One region of the Clostridium fermenticellae genome, then DNA from elsewhere that is predicted to be linked to it. Evidence: a T-box and tRNA genes for the amino acid it is inferred to sense, from the RefSeq annotation. Region 1 holds a T-box; the other regions hold tRNA genes.
The links. The T-box of region 1 lies ahead of alaS (alanine--tRNA ligase). A T-box ahead of a tRNA ligase gene usually reads a tRNA of that ligase, here a tRNA-Ala.
Positions count from the first base shown of each region.

Region 2: it encodes a tRNA-Ala, which carries the amino acid that the T-box ahead of alaS (alanine--tRNA ligase) is inferred to sense. The anticodon was not compared.
Region 3: it encodes a tRNA-Ala, which carries the amino acid that the T-box ahead of alaS (alanine--tRNA ligase) is inferred to sense. The anticodon was not compared.
Region 4: it encodes a tRNA-Ala, which carries the amino acid that the T-box ahead of alaS (alanine--tRNA ligase) is inferred to sense. The anticodon was not compared.

Region 1 covers NZ_CP032416.1:1,273,999-1,279,913, reverse strand. The annotation lists gene alaS (alanine--tRNA ligase) at 1-1,836, opposite strand, end outside; T-box leader at 1,883-2,054, opposite strand; gene D4Z93_RS06170 (AI-2E family transporter) at 2,139-3,167, opposite strand; gene D4Z93_RS06165 (PRC-barrel domain-containing protein) at 3,151-3,660, opposite strand; gene nifU (Fe-S cluster assembly scaffold protein NifU) at 3,758-4,186, opposite strand; gene nifS (cysteine desulfurase NifS) at 4,192-5,403, opposite strand; gene D4Z93_RS06150 (RrF2 family transcriptional regulator) at 5,404-5,853, opposite strand.
Region 2 covers NZ_CP032416.1:2,455,760-2,461,674, reverse strand. The annotation lists gene D4Z93_RS11415 (undecaprenyl-diphosphate phosphatase) at 1-727, shown strand, start outside; rRNA gene D4Z93_RS11410 (16S ribosomal RNA) at 1,480-2,992, shown strand; tRNA gene D4Z93_RS11405 (tRNA-Ala) at 3,080-3,155, shown strand; tRNA gene D4Z93_RS11400 (tRNA-Ile) at 3,159-3,235, shown strand; rRNA gene D4Z93_RS11395 (23S ribosomal RNA) at 3,484-5,915, shown strand, end outside.
Region 3 covers NZ_CP032416.1:10,661-16,575, reverse strand. The annotation lists gene D4Z93_RS00075 (UPF0182 family protein) at 1-921, opposite strand, end outside; gene D4Z93_RS00070 (transcription repressor NadR) at 959-1,474, opposite strand; gene D4Z93_RS00065 (HD domain-containing protein) at 1,492-1,986, opposite strand; tRNA gene D4Z93_RS00060 (tRNA-Ala) at 2,086-2,161, opposite strand; tRNA gene D4Z93_RS00055 (tRNA-Ile) at 2,167-2,243, opposite strand; rRNA gene rrf (5S ribosomal RNA) at 2,260-2,376, opposite strand; rRNA gene D4Z93_RS00045 (23S ribosomal RNA) at 2,475-5,375, opposite strand; rRNA gene D4Z93_RS00040 (16S ribosomal RNA) at 5,825-5,915, opposite strand, start outside.
Region 4 covers NZ_CP032416.1:222,161-228,075, reverse strand. The annotation lists rRNA gene D4Z93_RS01115 (23S ribosomal RNA) at 1-1,715, opposite strand, end outside; tRNA gene D4Z93_RS01110 (tRNA-Ile) at 1,964-2,040, opposite strand; tRNA gene D4Z93_RS01105 (tRNA-Ala) at 2,044-2,119, opposite strand; rRNA gene D4Z93_RS01100 (16S ribosomal RNA) at 2,207-3,719, opposite strand; tRNA gene D4Z93_RS01095 (tRNA-Ala) at 3,991-4,066, opposite strand; tRNA gene D4Z93_RS01090 (tRNA-Ile) at 4,072-4,148, opposite strand; rRNA gene rrf (5S ribosomal RNA) at 4,155-4,271, opposite strand; gene fsa (fructose-6-phosphate aldolase) at 4,697-5,344, shown strand; tRNA gene D4Z93_RS01075 (tRNA-Asn) at 5,466-5,540, opposite strand; rRNA gene rrf (5S ribosomal RNA) at 5,557-5,673, opposite strand; rRNA gene D4Z93_RS01065 (23S ribosomal RNA) at 5,835-5,915, opposite strand, start outside.

The sequences.
Region 1 (5,915 bases):
TTCATCACTGTTCAAAGCCTTAAAATGATTAAAATCAAATCTCAACCTTTCATCATCAAGATATGAACCTGACTGATGTACATGATCACCTAAAACTCTTTTCAGAGCCGAATCCAAAATATGTGTAGCAGTGTGATTTCTTCTTATTTTATTTCTACGTTCTTCATCAACAGCCAAATTTACATTATCATTTAACTTTACACTGCCTTTTTCAACTTTTATAAAATGTAGTATTTTACCTGAAATATTATTTTTGCAGTCTACTACTCTTCCCTTAAAGGAGTCATTATATATATATCCAGTATCACCTACTTGACCACCCATTTCTGCATAAAAAGGGGTATGTTGAACTACAATTATTCCATCATCTGCTTCATTTAGTGAATCAACGAACTGTTCATCCCTAACTAAAAGTATAACTTTTGAAGTATACTCTATATTATTATACCCTTCAAACTCAGTTTCTATATCAAGTGGTATTTTATTTAATATAGTATCTTCTGTTCCCATATAATTTGTCTCTTCTCTTGCTGCTCTAGCTCTTTTTCTCTGTATATCCATTTCCTCATCAAATTCTTTCAAGTCAACTGACATTCCATTTTCTTCGAGTATCTCTTCCGTTAATTCGATAGGGAATCCATATGTGTCATATAATTTGAATGCTTTTTTACCAGATAAAACTGTTTGCCTTTTTTCAAGCATATCATTCATAAATTCATCTAAAATCTGCATTCCACTGTCTATAGTTTCATCAAATCTCTGTTCTTCAAGGCTTATAACTCTCTTTATATAATCCCTTTTCTCTGATAACTCAGGATAATTTCCACACGAATTATCTATAACTACATCTGCTAGTTTATACAAAAAGGCATTATTTATTCCTAGTGATTTTCCATGTTTGGCAGCTCTTCTTAAAAGCCTTCTAAGAACATACCCTCTCCCCTCATTTGAGGGTAATATGCCATCTGAAATCATAAAAGTCAAGCTTCTTATATGATCAGTTATAACTCTAATAGATACGTCCTCTTTCGAATTTTCATCATATTTAACATTAGCAATCTTACATACTTCATCTAAAATATTTCTAATTGTATCGACCTCAAATATGCTTTCCTTGTTCTGCATTATAGTTGCCATCCTTTCAAGTCCCATTCCTGTATCTATATTTGGATTTGCAAGTCTGTTATAATTTCCTTCCTCATCTTTATCAAATTGAGTAAATACAAGATTCCAAAACTCAATTACTCTATCATCATCCCCAGCTTTTATGAATTCATCTACCGTCTTTATTATTCCTCTTTCAATATTTTTATCATAGTGTATCTCAGAACAGGGTCCACACGGCCCTACACCATGTTCCCAAAAATTATCCTCTTTTCCAAGTCTAAATATTCTTGATTCATCCACACCAATCTCTTTGCTCCAAATTTCAAATGCTTCATCATCATCAAGATATATAGTCACATACAATCTATCTTCTGGCAATTTTAAAATTTTAGTTATAAACTCCCAGGCCCATGAAATTGCTTCTCTTTTAAAATAATCACCAAAAGAAAAGTTTCCGAGCATCTCAAAGAAAGTTCCGTGTCTAGATGTTTTTCCTACATTTTCTATATCCCCAGTTCTTACACATTTTTGGCATGTAGCAACTCTCTTTTTAGGTGGAGTTTTAAGTCCAGTAAAATATGGTTTCAGTGGAGCCATACCAGCATTAATTAAAAGTAGACTCTTATCATTCTTAGGTACAAGAGAAAAACTATGCATTCTTAAATGTTCTTTTTCTTCAAAAAAGCTTAAATACTTCTCTCTTATATCATTTAGTCCCAAATTTTCCATTTTCATCACTCCTAATGTATTAATTTCATAAAAAAAACTCCCATCCCCAAGGGACGAAAGCTACTCCGCGGTACCACCCTAATTACACAAATATTAATTGTGAACTCATTTATAACATAACTCCCGGGCTGCTTCAATATTATTCTCAAAAAGTTTTCACCAACCACTTTTTCTCTAAGTGCAGAAATATATTTACTTCTCCTGATCATCATCAATAATATTACATTTTTACTTGATTATTATATGATTATAAGCAAAACTTTACAATATGTCAATATAGAGTTAACTATAAAATCAAACCATTAAAATATGTAATAATTTATATTATCATAAATTCCTTTAATTATTACTCCAATTGGAATTGCAAGTATCATTCCCATGAATCCTGCTATTTTCCCGCCTAAAATCAATAAAATTATTACCATCAGAGGATGCATACTTACACTATCTCCTGTAACCTTAGGTGATAGTATATTTCCTTCTACCTGTTGTAGTATATAAAGCCAGACTGTAACCCACAGTGCACTTTGCGGTGACCTTATTAATGCAACAAAAATAACCGGGAATGCTCCAAATATCGGTCCAAAATACGGAATTATATTCATAAATGCATTATACATAGACAATATTACAGGAAAATCCACCTTAAAAAACATAAGTATAATAAACGTAAATGCTCCGATAATTGCACACAAAAACAATTGACTTAATATATATTTTCCAAGTACTTTATCTATATCTAAGCTAATTTTTTTTATTATATTTCTGCTTTTTGCCGGGAAAAAATTTAAAGCCGTGTTATTTATATTATTGGCATCTGATAAAAAATAGTATGATATTATCGGAATAATAGCAAATGCCATTAAATTTCCCCCCATATTAAGTATTACATCAAACAATCTTGATCCTGCTAATGTAATCTGATGATTTACTTTAAGTGACAAATCATTCATTATTCTATATATAGTTGGATTATTACTTATTATTTTTATTTTATAGTATAAATTATCAATAAAATTCTGAATCCCGCTCACAGCATCACTTATATTTGAACCTTCTCTAATTATAGATGGTATTAAAATACCTATACCTAAAATAAATATAAATGTCAATACACATATGATAATAAGTGCACTATAATTGCTCTTTAGACCAAATCCCTCTAGATATTTTTGTACAGGTTTTAATGCATATGATATGATAAAAGAAATAAAAACCAGGTATACTACTTCTCTTATTATAATACTTTTTATTAGAAGATATATTATTAACAAACCTATAAGTGCAGATAAAATATATCTTATTTTTTTGCTTTTATAATCTACCTTCATCTAAATCATCTTCCTTAAATAATCGATGTGGCAAACTCAATAAACTTACATTCTCACTTCTCTTATTCAAAAAAATATTCTTATCCCCAAGTATTATATCTTTTACAAGTACTATTTTTTTCCCGTATATAAAATTATTAATAATACCTGTCGATACCACCAATGTAAGTATATTAAATTTCTTTTCTTCAAACATTATATCTTCTACTATGCCAATTATATTCTCTTCTCTATCACGAACATCTATTCCTTTTACATCCTTAAAATTTAAGAAATCACCATTTGTAGCTTTTGCAACTATCATCACAGAATTAAAACTTACAATATCCTCAAACAAGATACTAATATTTTTTCCGAACCAATTATTAGATGATACACTAAACCCAAGTACTTTTCTGCTATCAAAATCTACAATAATATCATTTATAAGTCCAAGCTTTTTACCAGTTAAATCTATTACCTCCATAAGCATAAAATCCTTAGATCTATACATAATGCACATCTCCTAAATACAAATTCTCTATGGTATTTTTCCCAAATACAAAAAAAATATAACCTCTTTAAAAAGAGGTTATATTAGAAACAAGTTATTAATTTCCGTGAACATGTTCATGAATAGTCTCTGAATGTGTTTTTAAATCCCAAGGTTCTAGTCCTACTGACTCTCTGTAGTTATTTATTGCTTTATGAATTGCCTCTTCCGCCAAAACTGAACAATGTATTTTTACTGGTGGAAGTCCGTCTAATGCTTCAGCTACCGCTTTATTTGTAAGACTCCATGCATCCTCTAATGTCTTTCCCTTTATAAGTTCAGTAGCCATACTTGAAGAAGCTATTGCAGAACCGCAGCCAAATGTCTTAAATTTAACATCCTTTATGACATTATCCTCAACCTTTATATACATTTTCATTATATCTCCACATTGTGGGTTTCCAACCTCTCCTATACCATTCGCGTCAGGAATTTCTCCTACATTTCTAGGATTTCTAAAATGATCCATAACTTTTTCACTATACATCATAATTATTTACCTTCTTTCTTATTTTTCTCATTTGACAAAAATTCTTCCCAAAGTGGTGACATATCTCTTCTTCTCTTAACAACCTTAGGAATTACTTTAAGTGCATAGTCTACGTCCTCTTCTGTAGTTCCTGCTCCAAGACTTAGTCTCATTGATCCATGTGCTATCTCATGAGGCAATCCTAAAGATAGAAGTACATGTGATGGATCCAGTGAAGCTGATGCACAAGCACTTCCTGTTGAAATCTCTATACCATAATCATTCAAATCAAGTAAAAGTGTTTCACCTTCTATACCTATAAAACTAAAATTAGCATTTCCAGGTAACCTTTTATCTAAGTCCTTTCCTATTGGTCCATTTATTCTAGTATAAGGTATCATTTGCGGTATATTTTCGAGCAGATTATTTCTAAGTTTCGAAAGCCTTGCTGATTCTTTTTCCATTTCATTCGTAGCTAACTCTATTGCTTTCCCTATTCCAACTATTCCAGGAACATTTTCAGTCGAAGCTCTCTTACCTTTTTCCTGCTCTCCACCATGAATAAGATTCTCTATTTTTACACCTTTTCTTAAGTACATAGCTCCTATTCCCTTAGGTCCATAAAATTTATGTCCTGACATCGAAAGTGCATCTATGTTCATCGCTTTGACATCTATGTTTACATGTGTAACAGCCTGAACTGCATCTGTGTGAAAATATATCTTATGTTCTTTGCATATCTTGCCTATTTCTTCGATAGGTTGAATAGTTCCTACCTCATTATTAGCAAACATTATCGAAACCAATATAGTTTTATCTGTAATAGCATTTTTCAGATCATTTAAATTTATAAAACCATATTCATCTACTGGAAGATATGTTACTTCAAATCCATTTCTTTCGAGAAATTTACATGCATTTAATATAGCATGATGTTCTATTTTAGTTGTTATAATATGATTTCCTTTATTTTTATTTGCAAATGCTATTCCCTTTAGTATCCAGTTATCACTCTCTGAACCTCCTGCTGTAAAAAATATCTCACTTTTTTCAGCATTCAAAGCTTTTGCAACTCTTCCTCTAGCTTTATCTATAGCCTTCTTAGGCTCATCTGATATAGAATACAAAGAAGATGGGTTCCCAAAATACTCGGTAAAGTAAGGAAGCATCTCTTCCAATACCTCCGGCTTAGTATAAGTAGTTGCTGAATAATCCATATAAATTTTTTTATCCATTTATAAATTATCTCCCTTCACTTTGTTTAAATTCATTTGTTTATAATCATCTACCATATCTTGAAGTGTGGTCGATTCCATCACATTGTCAATACTTTGCTTTATCCTAGTCCATAAAAGCCTTGTAGCACAATAATCAACATTGCTGCATACATTTTCCTTGCTTGCATCTATACAATCTGATATTTCAACTGGTCCTTCCAGAATTGTCATAACTTCAGCTACTGTTATATCTTTTGGATCTCTACTTAATATGTATCCTCCCTGAGCTCCTCTAATACTCTTTATGAGTCCAGCCTTTCTCAAGGAAGAAAATAATTGTTCGAGATAATATTCAGATATATTTTGACTTTCGGATATACTCTTTATGGATAATGGCGGTTCACCATAATGAATTGCCAGATCAACCACAGCTTTCACACCGTATCTACCTTTAGTTGATAGCTTCACTTAACCACTTCCTTTAATGTTGAGTACTTTACTATACTTTATGTTTTTATAATATCAAATCA
Region 2 (5,915 bases), 1.2 Mb from region 1:
AATAAAATTTAAAGCTCCTATGTATCCTAAAGCGTACATGGATATGTTCGATGTGGTAATTCAGCTTGGAGCAATACTTGCAATTGTTGTTTTATACTGGAATAAGATAAGAGGATCACTTGAAAATCTTAAACCCGGAAAATGGGGATTTAAGCTTTGGCTAAATATGCTAGTGGCCTTTATACCTGCTGCGATAGTTGGACTTCTGTTTAATGATATTATAAAAGCAAAATTATTTAATGCTGTTACAGTATCCTTAGCATTGATTGTTGGTGGGTTTCTGATGATATTCATGGAAAACAGATATAGAAGAGGAAATAAAATAAGAGATATAGATGATGTGAATATTATACAGGCTTTTAAGATAGGATGCTTTCAGTGTCTGTCATTGTGGCCCGGTATGTCTCGATCTGCATCCACAATAATGGGAGGATGGGTAAGCGGACTTAATAATTCTGCTGCTGCTGAATTTTCATTTTTCTTAGCTATACCAACGATGGTAGCAGCGAGTCTGTTCTCAATAATTAAGATAAAAATTGTGATGACTTCCTCACAAATTGTAGCGCTTATAGTTGCATTTATAGTTGCATTTATAGTTGCATTGGTTGTTGTTGATGGTTTTATAAGCTTTTTGAAAAGAAAACCTATGAGAGTGTTTGCTATTTACAGAATAATTATTGGAGCTTTGATATTAGGACTTGTATTTACCAAAGTACTAACTGTTTAATTTTGAAATAGAATATACAGAAAAAAGATGAGGCAAAAAATGCTTCATTTTTTTTATATTTCAAATTAAAACCTGTGCATTTATCAGCTTTATAGGGTTTATAAATGAAAAGTTAATCCATCCCCCGGGAGATGCTGACAAAATCCGGTACTATAAATGCTTTTAGCAATTCTAAAGCCCGGTATTTTGAAAATCTAATAAAGATTGATAAACTCGTAAACTCAAACATATAAAATCTACTAAGACTTTTAAGAACGCTTCACTAAGACTTACTACAAAATTTTTTAATGTGCCTAAATTTTAGAAATCTTGGCCTGCACATAGGTTAAGCTTAGATTTGACCCTATGGGTTTGTAACTCTTCCTATAAGCAATAGTATAGATATACGTTTCCTAGTGTGTCCCTATATGCAAATATTAGAATTAAATAGTAATAACGAAATTGAAGATTATAAAATAATATAACAGCGTTAAATCATTTTTGAGTTTAATGTATTTATGGTAGAATAATTTCTGTTGTCAAAACATATCATATTTGGAATTGTAAAAAAATATTAGTGATTATGTTGACAACTGTTCTTGGATGTGATATTCTAAGAAAGCCATGTTGATGGTATTGAACATTGAAAATCAAACAGAGAAGAATAAAAATAAACCAGCAATTCTTTTGGAAGCTGCTTTGGCAGCTTAAAAGTAAAGTAAATGAGCTTAAGTTGAACTCAAAACTCTGAATAAGAGTTTTATATAAGAAATTAAATTGAGAGTTTGATCCTGGCTCAGGACGAACGCTGGCGGCGTGCTTAACACATGCAAGTCGAGCGAGAGAAATCCCTTCGGGGATGGATCTAGCGGCGGACGGGTGAGTAACACGTGGGCAACCTGCCTCAAAGAGGGGGATAGCCTCCCGAAAGGGAGATTAATACCGCATAATGTTGTTTTACTGCATAGTAAAGCAACCAAAGGAGTAATCCACTTTGAGATGGGCCCGCGTCGCATTAGTTAGTTGGTGGGGTAACGGCTCACCAAGGCGACGATGCGTAGCCGACCTGAGAGGGTGATCGGCCACATTGGAACTGAGAGACGGTCCAGACTCCTACGGGAGGCAGCAGTGGGGAATATTGCACAATGGGCGGAAGCCTGATGCAGCAACGCCGCGTGGGTGATGAAGGTTTTCGGATTGTAAAGCCCTGTCTTTTGGGACGATAATGACGGTACCAAAGGAGGAAGCCACGGCTAACTACGTGCCAGCAGCCGCGGTAATACGTAGGTGGCGAGCGTTGTCCGGATTTACTGGGCGTAAAGGGTGCGTAGGCGGATATTTAAGTGGGATGTGAAAACCCCGGGCTTAACCCGGGGACTGCATTTCAAACTGGATATCTGGAGTGCAGGAGAGGAAAGCGGAATTCCTAGTGTAGCGGTGAAATGCGTAGAGATTAGGAAGAACACCAGTGGCGAAGGCGGCTTTCTGGACTGTAACTGACGCTGAGGCACGAAAGCGTGGGTAGCAAACAGGATTAGATACCCTGGTAGTCCACGCCGTAAACGATGAGTACTAGGTGTAGGAGGTATCGACCCCTTCTGTGCCGCAGTAAACGCAATAAGTACTCCGCCTGGGAAGTACGATCGCAAGATTAAAACTCAAAGGAATTGACGGGGGCCCGCACAAGCAGCGGAGCATGTGGTTTAATTCGAAGCAACGCGAAGAACCTTACCTAGACTTGACATCCCCTGAATTACCTGTAATTAGGGAAGCCCTCCGGGGCAGGGAGACAGGTGGTGCATGGTTGTCGTCAGCTCGTGTCGTGAGATGTTAGGTTAAGTCCTGCAACGAGCGCAACCCCTATCATTAGTTGCTACCATTAAGTTGAGCACTCTAGTGAGACTGCCCGGGTCAACCGGGAGGAAGGTGGGGATGACGTCAAATCATCATGCCCCTTATGTCTAGGGCTACACACGTGCTACAATGGTGAATACAGAGAGATGCAAACCCGCAAGGGTGAGCCAAACTTTAAAATTCACCTCAGTTCGGATTGCAGGCTGAAACCCGCCTGCATGAAGCTGGAGTTGCTAGTAATCGCGAATCAGAATGTCGCGGTGAATGCGTTCCCGGGCCTTGTACACACCGCCCGTCACACCATGAGAGTTGGCAACACCCGAAGTCCGTGGGGTAACCGTAAGGAACCAGCGGCCGAAGGTGGGGTTAATAATTGGGGTGAAGTCGTAACAAGGTAGCCGTAGGAGAACCTGCGGCTGGATCACCTCCTTTCTAAGGAGTCGTAAGATAGGTAACTCTATCTTAAAGACTGGTTTATATTTATCTGTTTGATTTATATTGTTCACAATTCTAATATATGGGGGTATAGCTCAGTTGGGAGAGCATCTGCCTTGCACGCAGAGGGTCAAGAGTTCGAGTCTCTTTATCTCCACCATATGGGCTTATAGCTCAGCTGGTTAGAGCGCACGCCTGATAAGCGTGAGGTCGATGGTTCGAGTCCATTTAAGCCCACCATTTGTTCTTTGAAAACTGCACAGAGAAGAAAGTTAAAGTAAAGTTATTACTTTGTAAAATTGATTAAAGATTCTTAATTATTTGATATATATTAACATATATTATTATTAATTAACCGGTAAAAATTGATAGAAACGGGTAGCTTGCGGAAAATGTCGGGCGAAGAGCGGAGCTTACTTAGGTAAGTGAGTGTCTGAGCGAAACATTTGACAGAAAGATACGGAGTTTATAGCAATTTTTACTTAAAAGGTCAAGCTACAAAGGGCGCATGGTGAATGCCATGGCACCAGGAGTCGAAGAAGGACGCGATAAGCTGCGATAAGCTTCGGGTAGGCGCAAATAGCCTGTGATCCGTAGATTTCCGAATGGGGCAACCCACATGACTAACGTCATGTACTGTAAACTGAATTCATAGGTTTATAGAGACACACCCGGGGAACTGAAACATCTAAGTACCCGGAGGAAGAGAAAGAAATATCGATTTCTTTAGTAGCGGCGAGCGAAAGAGAATGAGTCCAAACCAGGAACTTGTTCCTGGGGTTGCGGGTAGATCACAATTACTTTTATTCTTTAATTGAAGAGAGCTGGAAGGCTCCGCCACAGAAGGTAAAAGCCCTGTAAGTAAAAAAGAATTTTAGTTAGATCTATTCCAGAGTACCACGAGACACGTGAAACCTTGTGGGAAGCTGGGAGGACCACCTCCCAAGGCTAAATACTACCTGGTGACCGATAGTGAAGCAGTACCGTGAGGGAAAGGTGAAAAGAACCCCGGAAGGGGAGTGAAATAGAACCTGAAACCGTGTGTCCACAACCGGTCGAAGCACATTTAAGTGCGACGACGTGCTTTTTGTAGAACGAGCCAGCGAGTTACGGTATGTAGCAAGGTTAAGTACTTATGGTACGGAGCCGGAGGGAAACCGAGTCTGAATAGGGCGACCAGTTGCATGCTGTAGACCCGAAACCGGGTGACCTATCCATGGACAGGATGAAGCGGAAGTAAAATTCCGTGGAGGTCCGAACCGCGTTGGTGTTGAAAAACCATGGGATGAGCTGTGGATAGCGGAGAAATTCCAATCGAACCCGGAGATAGCTGGTTCTCCTCGAAATAGCTTTAGGGCTAGCGTCGGGACTGAGTAATGGAGGTAGAGCACTGAATAGGCTAGGGGCTTTAAAAAGTTACTGAACCTTATCAAACTCCGAATGCCATTTACTTGTATCCCGGCAGTCAGACTGCGAATGATAAGATCCGTGGTCAAAAGGGAAACAGCCCAGATCATCAGCTAAGGTCCCAAAGTGTAAGTTAAGTGGTAAAGGATGTGGGATTTCTAAGACAACTAGGATGTTGGCTTAGAAGCAGCCACTCATTTAAAGAGTGCGTAATAGCTCACTAGTCGAGAGATCCTGCGCCGAAAATGTCCGGGGCTAAAACTTACCACCGAAGCTATGGACTCGTAAGAGTGGTAGAGGAGCTTCCTGTATGGATTGAAGCCGTACCGTAAGGAGCGGTGGACCGTACAGGAGTGAGTATGCTGGCATAAGTAGCGAGAAATAAGTGAGAATCTTATTGGTCGAAAACCTGAGGTTTCCTGGGGAAGGCTCGTCCTCCCAGGGTTAGTCGGGACCTAAGCCGAGGCCGAAAGGCGTAGGTGATGGACAATTGGTTGATATTCCAATACCGCCAGTTTGCGTTTGACAGATGGGATGACGCAGGAGGATAGGATGTGCACACTATTGGATGTGTGTCTAAGCACTTAGACGTGCCCGGAAGGTAAATCCACCGGGATTAGTTAAGGTGTTACAGGGATCTCTTTTTAAGAGAGAAGTATCCGGTTCCACGCTGCCAAGAAAAGTCTCTATGGAGTAAACCGGTGCCCGTACCGCAAACCGACACAGGTAGGTGAGGAGAAAATCCTAAGACCATCGGAAGAATTGCTGTTAAGGAACTAGGCAAATTGACCCCGTAACTTAGGGATAAGGGGTGCCATCTTTATTGATGGCCGCAGAGAATAGGCTCAAGCAACTGTTTAGCAAAAACACAGGTCTCTGCTAAAGCGTAAGCTGATGTATAGGGGCTGACGCCTGCCCGGTGCTGGAAGGTTAAGGGGAATACTAAGCCGTATGGCGAAGGTATGAACTTAAGCCCCAGTAAACGGCGGCCGTAACTATAACGGTCCTAAGGTAGCGAAATTCCTTGTCGGGTAAGTTCCGACCCGCACGAATGGCGTAATGATTTGAGCACTGTCTCAACAGCAAATCCGGCGAAATTGTAGTGCAAGTGAAGATGCTTGCTACCCGCAGTTGGACGGAAAGACCCCGTAGAGCTTTACTGCAGCTTAACATTGAGTTTCGGTATTGTCTGTACAGGATAGGTGGGAGACTTAGATACCCGGGCGTCAGCCCTGGTGGAGTCACCCTTGGGATACCACCCTGACAGTACTGGAATTCTAACCGGAGGCCATTTATCTGGTCACGGGACATTGTTAGGCGGGCAGTTTGACTGGGGCGGTCGCCTCCTAAAATGTAACGGAGGCGCCCAAAGGTTCCCTCAGAACGGTTAGAAATCGTTCGCAGAGTGCAAAGGCAGAAGGGAGCCTGACTGCGACACATACAGGTGGAGCAGGGACGAAAGTCGGGCTTAGTGATCCGGTGGTACCTCGTGGGAGGGCCATCGCTCAACGGA
Region 3 (5,915 bases), 1.3 Mb from region 1:
TATAAAGTTTTGAACGCCTAGAGAAGTTATATTTTCCAATAAGATTAATCCAATTATTGCTATAATGGATACAAAAATAGGTTTAACTTTCGATTTAGTTATACTCCAAAATATCACTCCAGATGAAATAATGGAAGTTACAGATATAACTATAAAAAACGGTAAGCTAACATGTATATCTGTATAACTTGCACCAAATGCAACACCTCTTGTACTGTATACAAGATTTAAACATTTAAATATATATCCTACTGATACGCATAGCATCAAAAGTGATGCTATTATAGCTAGTTGTTTGCCTGCAAACTTAGTTATCCCGCTATGTAATGAATTTATGTTAATTGGGTTTATTTTAAAACCTTTTGAGTATTTTACCTTATCAGTTAGAACTAAAGTAAAGTAAACAAAAAGTGTTATAAGTACTAATACTACTAATAAACTTACAAAACCACCGAATAATGATTGTAAAAGCGGCAATTTAAACACATAAAAAGATACATTTATATGAAATATAGGATCTGAGATATCAAATTTAACCGCATGTGTAAATTGAAGTATTCTATACCAATAAGTAATAGAAAAAATATAGGCCATAATGAATGAAACCAAAAAATCAAATATAAAAAATATTCTTTTTCGTACAGTTTCTCTTTTAGTTTTTACTTCAAACACTTTTCTATATTTCATAATACTCATATTAAGACTTTTATAATATATCCATATAGCTACAAATGCTACAATAAATATAGGAATCATGAGCTTTATTACTGCTATCATTTTAGTAAAATACACAGATAAATATCCAAGTTTTTTATACCATTCTATATTTATTACAAAACCTGAAATTCTATTTATAAACAATAAAAATACTAAAAATAAAAGAACTACACTTCCTATTACCAGTCTCTTATTAAATTTCATGATATCACCTCTCTTATTTTAAAATAAAGAACTCATATTAATCTGAAACTAAATAATTCTTTATTTTTAATTCTTTCAATATATTCTTAATTATACCATGATTCTCAGCAGAAATTGTATGTAAATGCAACCCACCAGTAAGTATCAGAAGTGGTTCTGAATTGTATTTATTCACATTAATCATAAAATTCTCAATATCATAAAAATTCTTAAGCATAAGCATAGCTTTTATTTCTCCATATATCTTATGTTCTACAATTACATCTTCAACGATACCACCATATTTTATAATAGTTTCTAGCTCATCTTCTATATCAGCTGGTTTATGAGAAACAGCTATAACCTTTCTTACTAAATTATTATCTTGTCTTGGAATTATATATCCATCTGGAGTAGCAATAACCTTTTTTCCTTCCGCCCTTAGTATGGCTATATCCTTAACTATTATTTGCCTTGTAACACCTAATTTTTCGGCTATTACATGACCCTTTTGTGGTTCATCACTTTTATTTAACAATTCTTCTATATATTTTCTTCTTTGAACTGAATTCATAAAAACCTCCATACATATTAATTTCTGCTATCACATTTTCTTAATATATATAATTCTATATCATCATCTATACTAAAATTACTATGATTTTCAACTAAATATAATAATCTCTCTTCTTCATTATATCTTTTAAGAATATCTCTTCCGATCTTACCATGATTATAATACACATTAATTTTTTCTATATTAGAAAATTTTTTAAAATATCCGTTTGATAAATTATCTGCAATAACCATAAAAGATTTATCAATTATATTTAGCTTCTTATATATTTTACCTATATCATGTAATAATGCAGCCTTTATTAGTAAATCTGGTTTTAAATTTTTTAATTTACATTCACCTATAACATCATAAGCAACATTAATGCAATGCTGCTTTTCACTTATAGATAATTTATTAAATAATTTAAGCTCATTTAAATTTAAATTACTTTCCACAAAATGTATACTACTTGGAGTCAAAGTTGAATTTATTGCCCAATAAAACTGTTTTATCCTATAAAAATTCATATTAAAACCTCTATTATATGTATATATACATTTTAATGCAATATGGTAAAATTGTAAAATAAAAAAGTATCCGTGAAACTATTTCACAGATACTTTTTATGGTGGAGATAAAGAGACTCGAACTCTTGACCCTCTGCGTGCAAGGCAGATGCTCTCCCAACTGAGCTATACCCCCATACATGGTGGACCTTCAGGGACTCGAACCCCGGACCTACCGGTTATGAGCCGGTTGCTCTAACCAACTGAGCTAAAGATCCAAATATAGTATGATTTACCTGGCGATGACCTACTCTCCCGCAGGGCTGCCCCTGAAGTACCATCGGCACAATAAAGCTTAACCTACCTGTTCGGTATGGGAAGGAGTGTTACCTTTATGTAATAACCACCAGATTGCTGATTGCGGAGGTTTATAAATAAACCCCGGCTAATTGAGATTGTTCTCTCAAAACTGCACAGTAAAGATAGAAGAAATTGATTAAGAAAAGTAACTGGTCAAGCCCTCGACCTATTAGTATCAGTCAGCTGAACATATCGCTATGCTTACACCTCTGACCTATCAACCTTGTGTTCTTCAAGGGGTCTTACTAGCTTACGCTATGGGAAATCTAATCTTGAGGTGGGCTTCACGCTTAGATGCTTTCAGCGTTTATCCCGTCCCGACATAGCTACCCAGCCGTGCTCCTGGCGGAACAACTGGTACACCAGAGGTCAGTCCATCCCGGTCCTCTCGTACTAAGGACAGCTCCTCTCAAATTTCCTGCGCCCGCAGCGGATAGGGACCGAACTGTCTCACGACGTTCTGAACCCAGCTCGCGTGCCGCTTTAATGGGCGAACGGCCCAACCCTTGGGACCTACTTCAGCCCCAGGATGCGACGAGCCGACATCGAGGTGCCAAACCTCCCCGTCGATGTGGACTCTTGGGGGAGATCAGCCTGTTATCCCCGAGGTAGCTTTTATCCGTTGAGCGATGGCCCTCCCACGAGGTACCACCGGATCACTAAGCCCGACTTTCGTCCCTGCTCCACCTGTATGTGTCGCAGTCAGGCTCCCTTCTGCCTTTGCACTCTGCGAACGATTTCTAACCGTTCTGAGGGAACCTTTGGGCGCCTCCGTTACATTTTAGGAGGCGACCGCCCCAGTCAAACTGCCCGCCTAACAATGTCCCGTGACCAGATAAATGGCCTCCGGTTAGAATTCCAGTACTGTCAGGGTGGTATCCCAAGGGTGACTCCACCAGGGCTGACGCCCGGGTATCTAAGTCTCCCACCTATCCTGTACAGACAATACCGAAACTCAATGTTAAGCTGCAGTAAAGCTCTACGGGGTCTTTCCGTCCAACTGCGGGTAGCAAGCATCTTCACTTGCACTACAATTTCGCCGGATTTGCTGTTGAGACAGTGCTCAAATCATTACGCCATTCGTGCGGGTCGGAACTTACCCGACAAGGAATTTCGCTACCTTAGGACCGTTATAGTTACGGCCGCCGTTTACTGGGGCTTAAGTTCATACCTTCGCCATACGGCTTAGTATTCCCCTTAACCTTCCAGCACCGGGCAGGCGTCAGCCCCTATACATCAGCTTACGCTTTAGCAGAGACCTGTGTTTTTGCTAAACAGTTGCTTGAGCCTATTCTCTGCGGCCATCAATAAAGATGGCACCCCTTATCCCTAAGTTACGGGGTCAATTTGCCTAGTTCCTTAACAGCAATTCTTCCGATGGTCTTAGGATTTTCTCCTCACCTACCTGTGTCGGTTTGCGGTACGGGCACCGGTTTACTCCATAGAGACTTTTCTTGGCAGCGTGGAACCGGATACTTCTCTCTTAAAAAGAGATCCCTGTAACACCTTAACTAATCCCGGTGGATTTACCTTCCGGGCACGTCTGAGTGCTTAGACACACATCCAATAGTGTGCACATCCTATCCTCCTGCGTCATCCCATCTGTCAAACGCAAACTGGCGGTATTGGAATATCAACCAATTGTCCATCACCTACGCCTTTCGGCCTCGGCTTAGGTCCCGACTAACCCTGGGAGGACGAGCCTTCCCCAGGAAACCTCAGGTTTTCGACCAATAAGATTCTCACTTATTTCTCGCTACTTATGCCAGCATACTCACTCCTGTACGGTCCACCGCTCCTTACGGTACGGCTTCAATCCATACAGGAAGCTCCTCTACCACTCTTACGAGTCCATAGCTTCGGTGGTAAGTTTTAGCCCCGGACATTTTCGGCGCAGGATCTCTCGACTAGTGAGCTATTACGCACTCTTTAAATGAGTGGCTGCTTCTAAGCCAACATCCTAGTTGTCTTAGAAATCCCACATCCTTTACCACTTAACTTACACTTTGGGACCTTAGCTGATGATCTGGGCTGTTTCCCTTTTGACCACGGATCTTATCATTCGCAGTCTGACTGCCGGGATACAAGTAAATGGCATTCGGAGTTTGATAAGGTTCAGTAACTTTTTAAAGCCCCTAGCCTATTCAGTGCTCTACCTCCATTACTCAGTCCCGACGCTAGCCCTAAAGCTATTTCGAGGAGAACCAGCTATCTCCGGGTTCGATTGGAATTTCTCCGCTATCCACAGCTCATCCCATGGTTTTTCAACACCAACGCGGTTCGGACCTCCACGGAATTTTACTTCCGCTTCATCCTGTCCATGGATAGGTCACCCGGTTTCGGGTCTACAGCATGCAACTGGTCGCCCTATTCAGACTCGGTTTCCCTCCGGCTCCGTACCATAAGTACTTAACCTTGCTACATACCGTAACTCGCTGGCTCGTTCTACAAAAAGCACGTCGTCGCACTTAAATGTGCTTCGACCGGTTGTGGACACACGGTTTCAGGTTCTATTTCACTCCCCTTCCGGGGTTCTTTTCACCTTTCCCTCACGGTACTGCTTCACTATCGGTCACCAGGTAGTATTTAGCCTTGGGAGGTGGTCCTCCCAGCTTCCCACAAGGTTTCACGTGTCTCGTGGTACTCTGGAATAGATCTAACTAAAATTCTTTTTTACTTACAGGGCTTTTACCTTCTGTGGCGGAGCCTTCCAGCTCTCTTCAATTAAAGAATAAAAGTAATTGTGATCTACCCGCAACCCCAGGAACAAGTTCCTGGTTTGGGCTCATTCTCTTTCGCTCGCCGCTACTAAAGAAATCGATATTTCTTTCTCTTCCTCCGGGTACTTAGATGTTTCAGTTCCCCGGGTGTGTCTCTATAAACCTATGAATTCAGTTTACAGTACATGACGTTAGTCATGTGGGTTGCCCCATTCGGAAATCTACGGATCACAGGCTATTTGCGCCTACCCGGAGCTTATCGCAGCTTATCGCGTCCTTCTTCGACTCCTGGTGCCATGGCATTCACCATGCGCCCTTTGTAGCTTGACCTTTTAAGTAAAAATTGCTATAAACTCCGTATCTTTCTGTCAAATGTTTCGCCCGGATACTCACTTACATAAGTAAGCTCTACCCTTCGCCCGACATTTTCCTCAAGCTACCCGTTTCTATCAATTTTTACCGGTTAATTAATAATAATATATGTTAATATATATCAAATAATTAAGAATCTTTAATCAATTTTACAAAGTAATAACTTTACTTTAACTTTCTTCTCTGTGCAGTTTTCAAAGAACAATATGAGAATGATGACAGATAACATCTGCTATCTGTTAAAAACCTTATAGATTTAAGCCTGCGGCCCGGTGTAATTTTAACGCCAAACTACATTTAGCTAAATTACCCGTTAAAAACCGTTCGGGTTTTTAACCCCTCAAAATCAAACAGAGTAAGTATAAACCGGTTTTTAAGATAGAGTTACCTATCTTACGACTCCTTAGAAAGGAGGTGATCCAGCCGCAGGTTCTCCTACGGCTACCTTGTTACGACTTCACCCCAATTATTAACCCCACCTTCGGCCGCTGGTTCCTT
Region 4 (5,915 bases), 1.1 Mb from region 1:
TACGGGGTCAATTTGCCTAGTTCCTTAACAGCAATTCTTCCGATGGTCTTAGGATTTTCTCCTCACCTACCTGTGTCGGTTTGCGGTACGGGCACCGGTTTACTCCATAGAGACTTTTCTTGGCAGCGTGGAACCGGATACTTCTCTCTTAAAAAGAGATCCCTGTAACACCTTAACTAATCCCGGTGGATTTACCTTCCGGGCACGTCTGAGTGCTTAGACACACATCCAATAGTGTGCACATCCTATCCTCCTGCGTCATCCCATCTGTCAAACGTAAACTGGCGGTATTGGAATATCAACCAATTGTCCATCACCTACGCCTTTCGGCCTCGGCTTAGGTCCCGACTAACCCTGGGAGGACGAGCCTTCCCCAGGAAACCTCAGGTTTTCGACCAATAAGATTCTCACTTATTTCTCGCTACTTATGCCAGCATACTCACTCCTGTACGGTCCACCGCTCCTTACGGTACGGCTTCAATCCATACAGGAAGCTCCTCTACCACTCTTACGAGTCCATAGCTTCGGTGGTAAGTTTTAGCCCCGGACATTTTCGGCGCAGGATCTCTCGACTAGTGAGCTATTACGCACTCTTTAAATGAGTGGCTGCTTCTAAGCCAACATCCTAGTTGTCTTAGAAATCCCACATCCTTTACCACTTAACTTACACTTTGGGACCTTAGCTGATGATCTGGGCTGTTTCCCTTTTGACCACGGATCTTATCATTCGCAGTCTGACTGCCGGGATACAAGTAAATGGCATTCGGAGTTTGATAAGGTTCAGTAACTTTTTAAAGCCCCTAGCCTATTCAGTGCTCTACCTCCATTACTCAGTCCCGACGCTAGCCCTAAAGCTATTTCGAGGAGAACCAGCTATCTCCGGGTTCGATTGGAATTTCTCCGCTATCCACAGCTCATCCCATGGTTTTTCAACACCAACGCGGTTCGGACCTCCACGGAATTTTACTTCCGCTTCATCCTGTCCATGGATAGGTCACCCGGTTTCGGGTCTACAGCATGCAACTGGTCGCCCTATTCAGACTCGGTTTCCCTCCGGCTCCGTACCATAAGTACTTAACCTTGCTACATACCGTAACTCGCTGGCTCGTTCTACAAAAAGCACGTCGTCGCACTTAAATGTGCTTCGACCGGTTGTGGACACACGGTTTCAGGTTCTATTTCACTCCCCTTCCGGGGTTCTTTTCACCTTTCCCTCACGGTACTGCTTCACTATCGGTCACCAGGTAGTATTTAGCCTTGGGAGGTGGTCCTCCCAGCTTCCCACAAGGTTTCACGTGTCTCGTGGTACTCTGGAATAGATCTAACTAAAATTCTTTTTTACTTACAGGGCTTTTACCTTCTGTGGCGGAGCCTTCCAGCTCTCTTCAATTAAAGAATAAAAGTAATTGTGATCTACCCGCAACCCCAGGAACAAGTTCCTGGTTTGGGCTCATTCTCTTTCGCTCGCCGCTACTAAAGAAATCGATATTTCTTTCTCTTCCTCCGGGTACTTAGATGTTTCAGTTCCCCGGGTGTGTCTCTATAAACCTATGAATTCAGTTTACAGTACATGACGTTAGTCATGCGGGTTGCCCCATTCGGAAATCTACGGATCACAGGCTATTTGCGCCTACCCGGAGCTTATCGCAGCTTATCGCGTCCTTCTTCGACTCCTGGTGCCATGGCATTCACCATGCGCCCTTTGTAGCTTGACCTTTTAAGTAAAAATTGCTATAAACTCCGTATCTTTCTGTCAAATGTTTCGCCCGGATACTCACTTACATAAGTAAGCTCCACCCTTTGCACGACATTTTCCTCAAGCTACCCGTTTCTATCAATTTTTACCGGTTAATTAATAATAATATATGTTAATATATATCAAATAATTAAGAATCTTTAATCAATTTTACAAAGTAATAACTTTACTTTAACTTTCTTCTCTGTGCAGTTTTCAAAGAACAAATGGTGGGCTTAAATGGACTCGAACCATCGACCTCACGCTTATCAGGCGTGCGCTCTAACCAGCTGAGCTATAAGCCCACATGGTGGAGATAAAGAGACTCGAACTCTTGACCCTCTGCGTGCAAGGCAGATGCTCTCCCAACTGAGCTATACCCCCATATATTAGAATTGTGAACAATATAAATCAAACAGATAAATATAAACCGATCTTTAAGATAGAGTTACCTATCTTACGACTCCTTAGAAAGGAGGTGATCCAGCCGCAGGTTCTCCTACGGCTACCTTGTTACGACTTCACCCCAATTATTAACCCCACCTTCGGCCGCTGGTTCCTTACGGTTACCCCACGGACTTCGGGTGTTGCCAACTCTCATGGTGTGACGGGCGGTGTGTACAAGGCCCGGGAACGCATTCACCGCGACATTCTGATTCGCGATTACTAGCAACTCCAGCTTCATGCAGGCGGGTTTCAGCCTGCAATCCGAACTGAGGTGAATTTTAAAGTTTGGCTCACCCTTGCGGGTTTGCATCTCTCTGTATTCACCATTGTAGCACGTGTGTAGCCCTAGACATAAGGGGCATGATGATTTGACGTCATCCCCACCTTCCTCCCGGTTGACCCGGGCAGTCTCACTAGAGTGCTCAACTTAATGGTAGCAACTAATGATAGGGGTTGCGCTCGTTGCAGGACTTAACCTAACATCTCACGACACGAGCTGACGACAACCATGCACCACCTGTCTCCCTGCCCCGGAGGGCTTCCCTAATTACAGGTAATTCAGGGGATGTCAAGTCTAGGTAAGGTTCTTCGCGTTGCTTCGAATTAAACCACATGCTCCGCTGCTTGTGCGGGCCCCCGTCAATTCCTTTGAGTTTTAATCTTGCGATCGTACTTCCCAGGCGGAGTACTTATTGCGTTTACTGCGGCACAGAAGGGGTCGATACCTCCTACACCTAGTACTCATCGTTTACGGCGTGGACTACCAGGGTATCTAATCCTGTTTGCTACCCACGCTTTCGTGCCTCAGCGTCAGTTACAGTCCAGAAAGCCGCCTTCGCCACTGGTGTTCTTCCTAATCTCTACGCATTTCACCGCTACACTAGGAATTCCGCTTTCCTCTCCTGCACTCCAGATATCCAGTTTGAAATGCAGTCCCCGGGTTAAGCCCGGGGTTTTCACATCCCACTTAAATATCCGCCTACGCACCCTTTACGCCCAGTAAATCCGGACAACGCTCGCCACCTACGTATTACCGCGGCTGCTGGCACGTAGTTAGCCGTGGCTTCCTCCTTTGGTACCGTCATTATCGTCCCAAAAGACAGGGCTTTACAATCCGAAAACCTTCATCACCCACGCGGCGTTGCTGCATCAGGCTTCCGCCCATTGTGCAATATTCCCCACTGCTGCCTCCCGTAGGAGTCTGGACCGTCTCTCAGTTCCAATGTGGCCGATCACCCTCTCAGGTCGGCTACGCATCGTCGCCTTGGTGAGCCATTACCTCACCAACTAACTAATGCGGCGCGGGCCCATCTCAAAGTGGATTACTCCTTTGGTTGCTTTACTATGCAGTAAAACAACATTATGCGGTATTAATCTCCCTTTCGGGAGGCTATCCCCCTCTTTGAGGCAGGTTGCCCACGTGTTACTCACCCGTCCGCCGCTAGATCCATCCCCGAAGGGATTTCTCTCGCTCGACTTGCATGTGTTAAGCACGCCGCCAGCGTTCGTCCTGAGCCAGGATCAAACTCTCAATTTAATTTCTTATATAAAACTCTTATTCAGAGTTTTGAGTTCAACTTAAGCTCATTTACTTTACTTTTAAGCTGCCAAAACAGCTTTCAAAAGAATTGCTGGTTTATTTTTTACTCTTCTCTGTTTGATTTTCAAGGTTCACTAACATTTACAACGATTAATATAATACCATACTAAGTTTATACTGTCAAGAAAACATTTTAGACAAAATAGAACTTCACATATTATTTTTTAGTATAAAAAAGATGAGGAAAGTAAATTTTCCTCATCTTTTATGGTGGAGATAAAGAGACTCGAACTCTTGACCCTCTGCGTGCAAGGCAGATGCTCTCCCAACTGAGCTATACCCCCATATTTGGTGGACCTTCAGGGATTCGAACCCCGGACCGACCGGTTATGAGCCGGTTGCTCTAACCAACTGAGCTAAAGATCCATACTAATCCGGCAACGACTTGCTCTTCCACAAAGTCTCCTCTGAAGTACCATAAGCACAATAAAGCTTAACCTACCTGTTCGATATGGGAAGGAGTGTTACCTTTATGTAATAATCACCAGATATATGTCACAATGTAGTCTATCTATAAAACCCGATTGGCTACAATTAAGAATTATACTAGCGTAATATTACTTTGTCAATAGTTTTTTATATTTTTAGTCATATTTAGTTTCTAAGTATATCATACCAAATTAATGAGCTTCATTATATTTTCAACAGCCTTTTCTATATTGTTCTGCCCATCTTTTAATACATCAGATAAAGTTGTTATTCCTCTTACTATACTAAAGTTGAATTAATTCCTTCATTAGAATAGTAAAATTAAAATACAAATTTACGAGATATCATAAGAGAAACTATTAAATAATACTTTAAAACAGATTTCAGCTATAATTTACCCTTATATTATAGTTGAAATTTACTTATTATCTCTGTTATTTTGATTATAGACAAAACTTTAATCAGAATAACAAGGAGGCAATTTTATGAAACTATTCATAGATACGGCAAATGTAGAAGAAATAAAAGAAGCTAATGACATGGGGATTATTTGTGGTGTTACTACGAATCCTTCATTAATAGCAAAAGAAGGACGCGATTTTAATGAGGTAATAAAAGAAATCACTTCTATTGTTGATGGTCCTATAAGTGGAGAAGTTATAGCTTCAGATGCAGATGGAATGATAAAGGAAGGCAGAAAAATAGCAAAGATTCATAAAAATATGGTCGTAAAGATACCTATGACTGAGGAAGGGTTAAAAGCTGTAAAAGTTTTATCAAAAGAAGGTATACAGACAAATGTAACACTTATCTTTTCAGCTGGTCAAGCACTATTGGCTGCTAGAGCGGGGGCTTCTTATGTTAGCCCATTTCTTGGAAGACTTGATGATATATCTGATAATTCCATGGATCTAATATCTTCGATATGTACTATATTTAAAGTTCATGAAATAAAAACTCAAATAATAGCAGCAAGTATACGTAATCCTATGCATGTCGTTAATGCTGCCATTTATGGTGCACATATTGCTACTGTACCTTATAAAATCATAAAACAATTAATCAAACATCCTTTAACTGATCAAGGAATAGAGAAATTTATGAAAGACTGGAAGGAAGCTTTTAATAAATAATTTCCGTACAAAAGTCTCTCAATTTTGAATTAACATAAAACATACTAAAAATTCCCAAATAGCAACTATTTGGGAATTTTCTTATTCTATAAAGATAAAAAATTTTCACAAAAAATAAAAATGGCTCCGCGAAAAGGATTCGAACCTTCAACCCTTCGGTTAACAGCCGAATGCTCCACCGTTGAGCTATCGCGGAACAATATAAGTTTTATACCTGGCGGTGACCTACTCTCCCGCAGGGCTGCCCCTGAAGTACCATCGGCACAATAAAGCTTAACCTACCTGTTCGGTATGGGAAGGAGTGTTACCTTTATGTAATAACCACCAGATTACTGATTGCTTCTAAATCTTTGATTTAGATAAATATGCATTGACTAAAACTCTAATAAAATTTATACTAACCGGAGGTTTATAAATAAATCCCGGCTAATTGAGATTGTTCTCTCAAAACTGCACAGTAAAGATAGAAGAAATTGATTAAGAAAAGTAATTGGTCAAGCCCTCGACCTATTAGTATCAGTCAGCTGAACATATCGCTATGCTTACACCTCTGACCTATCAACCTTGTGTT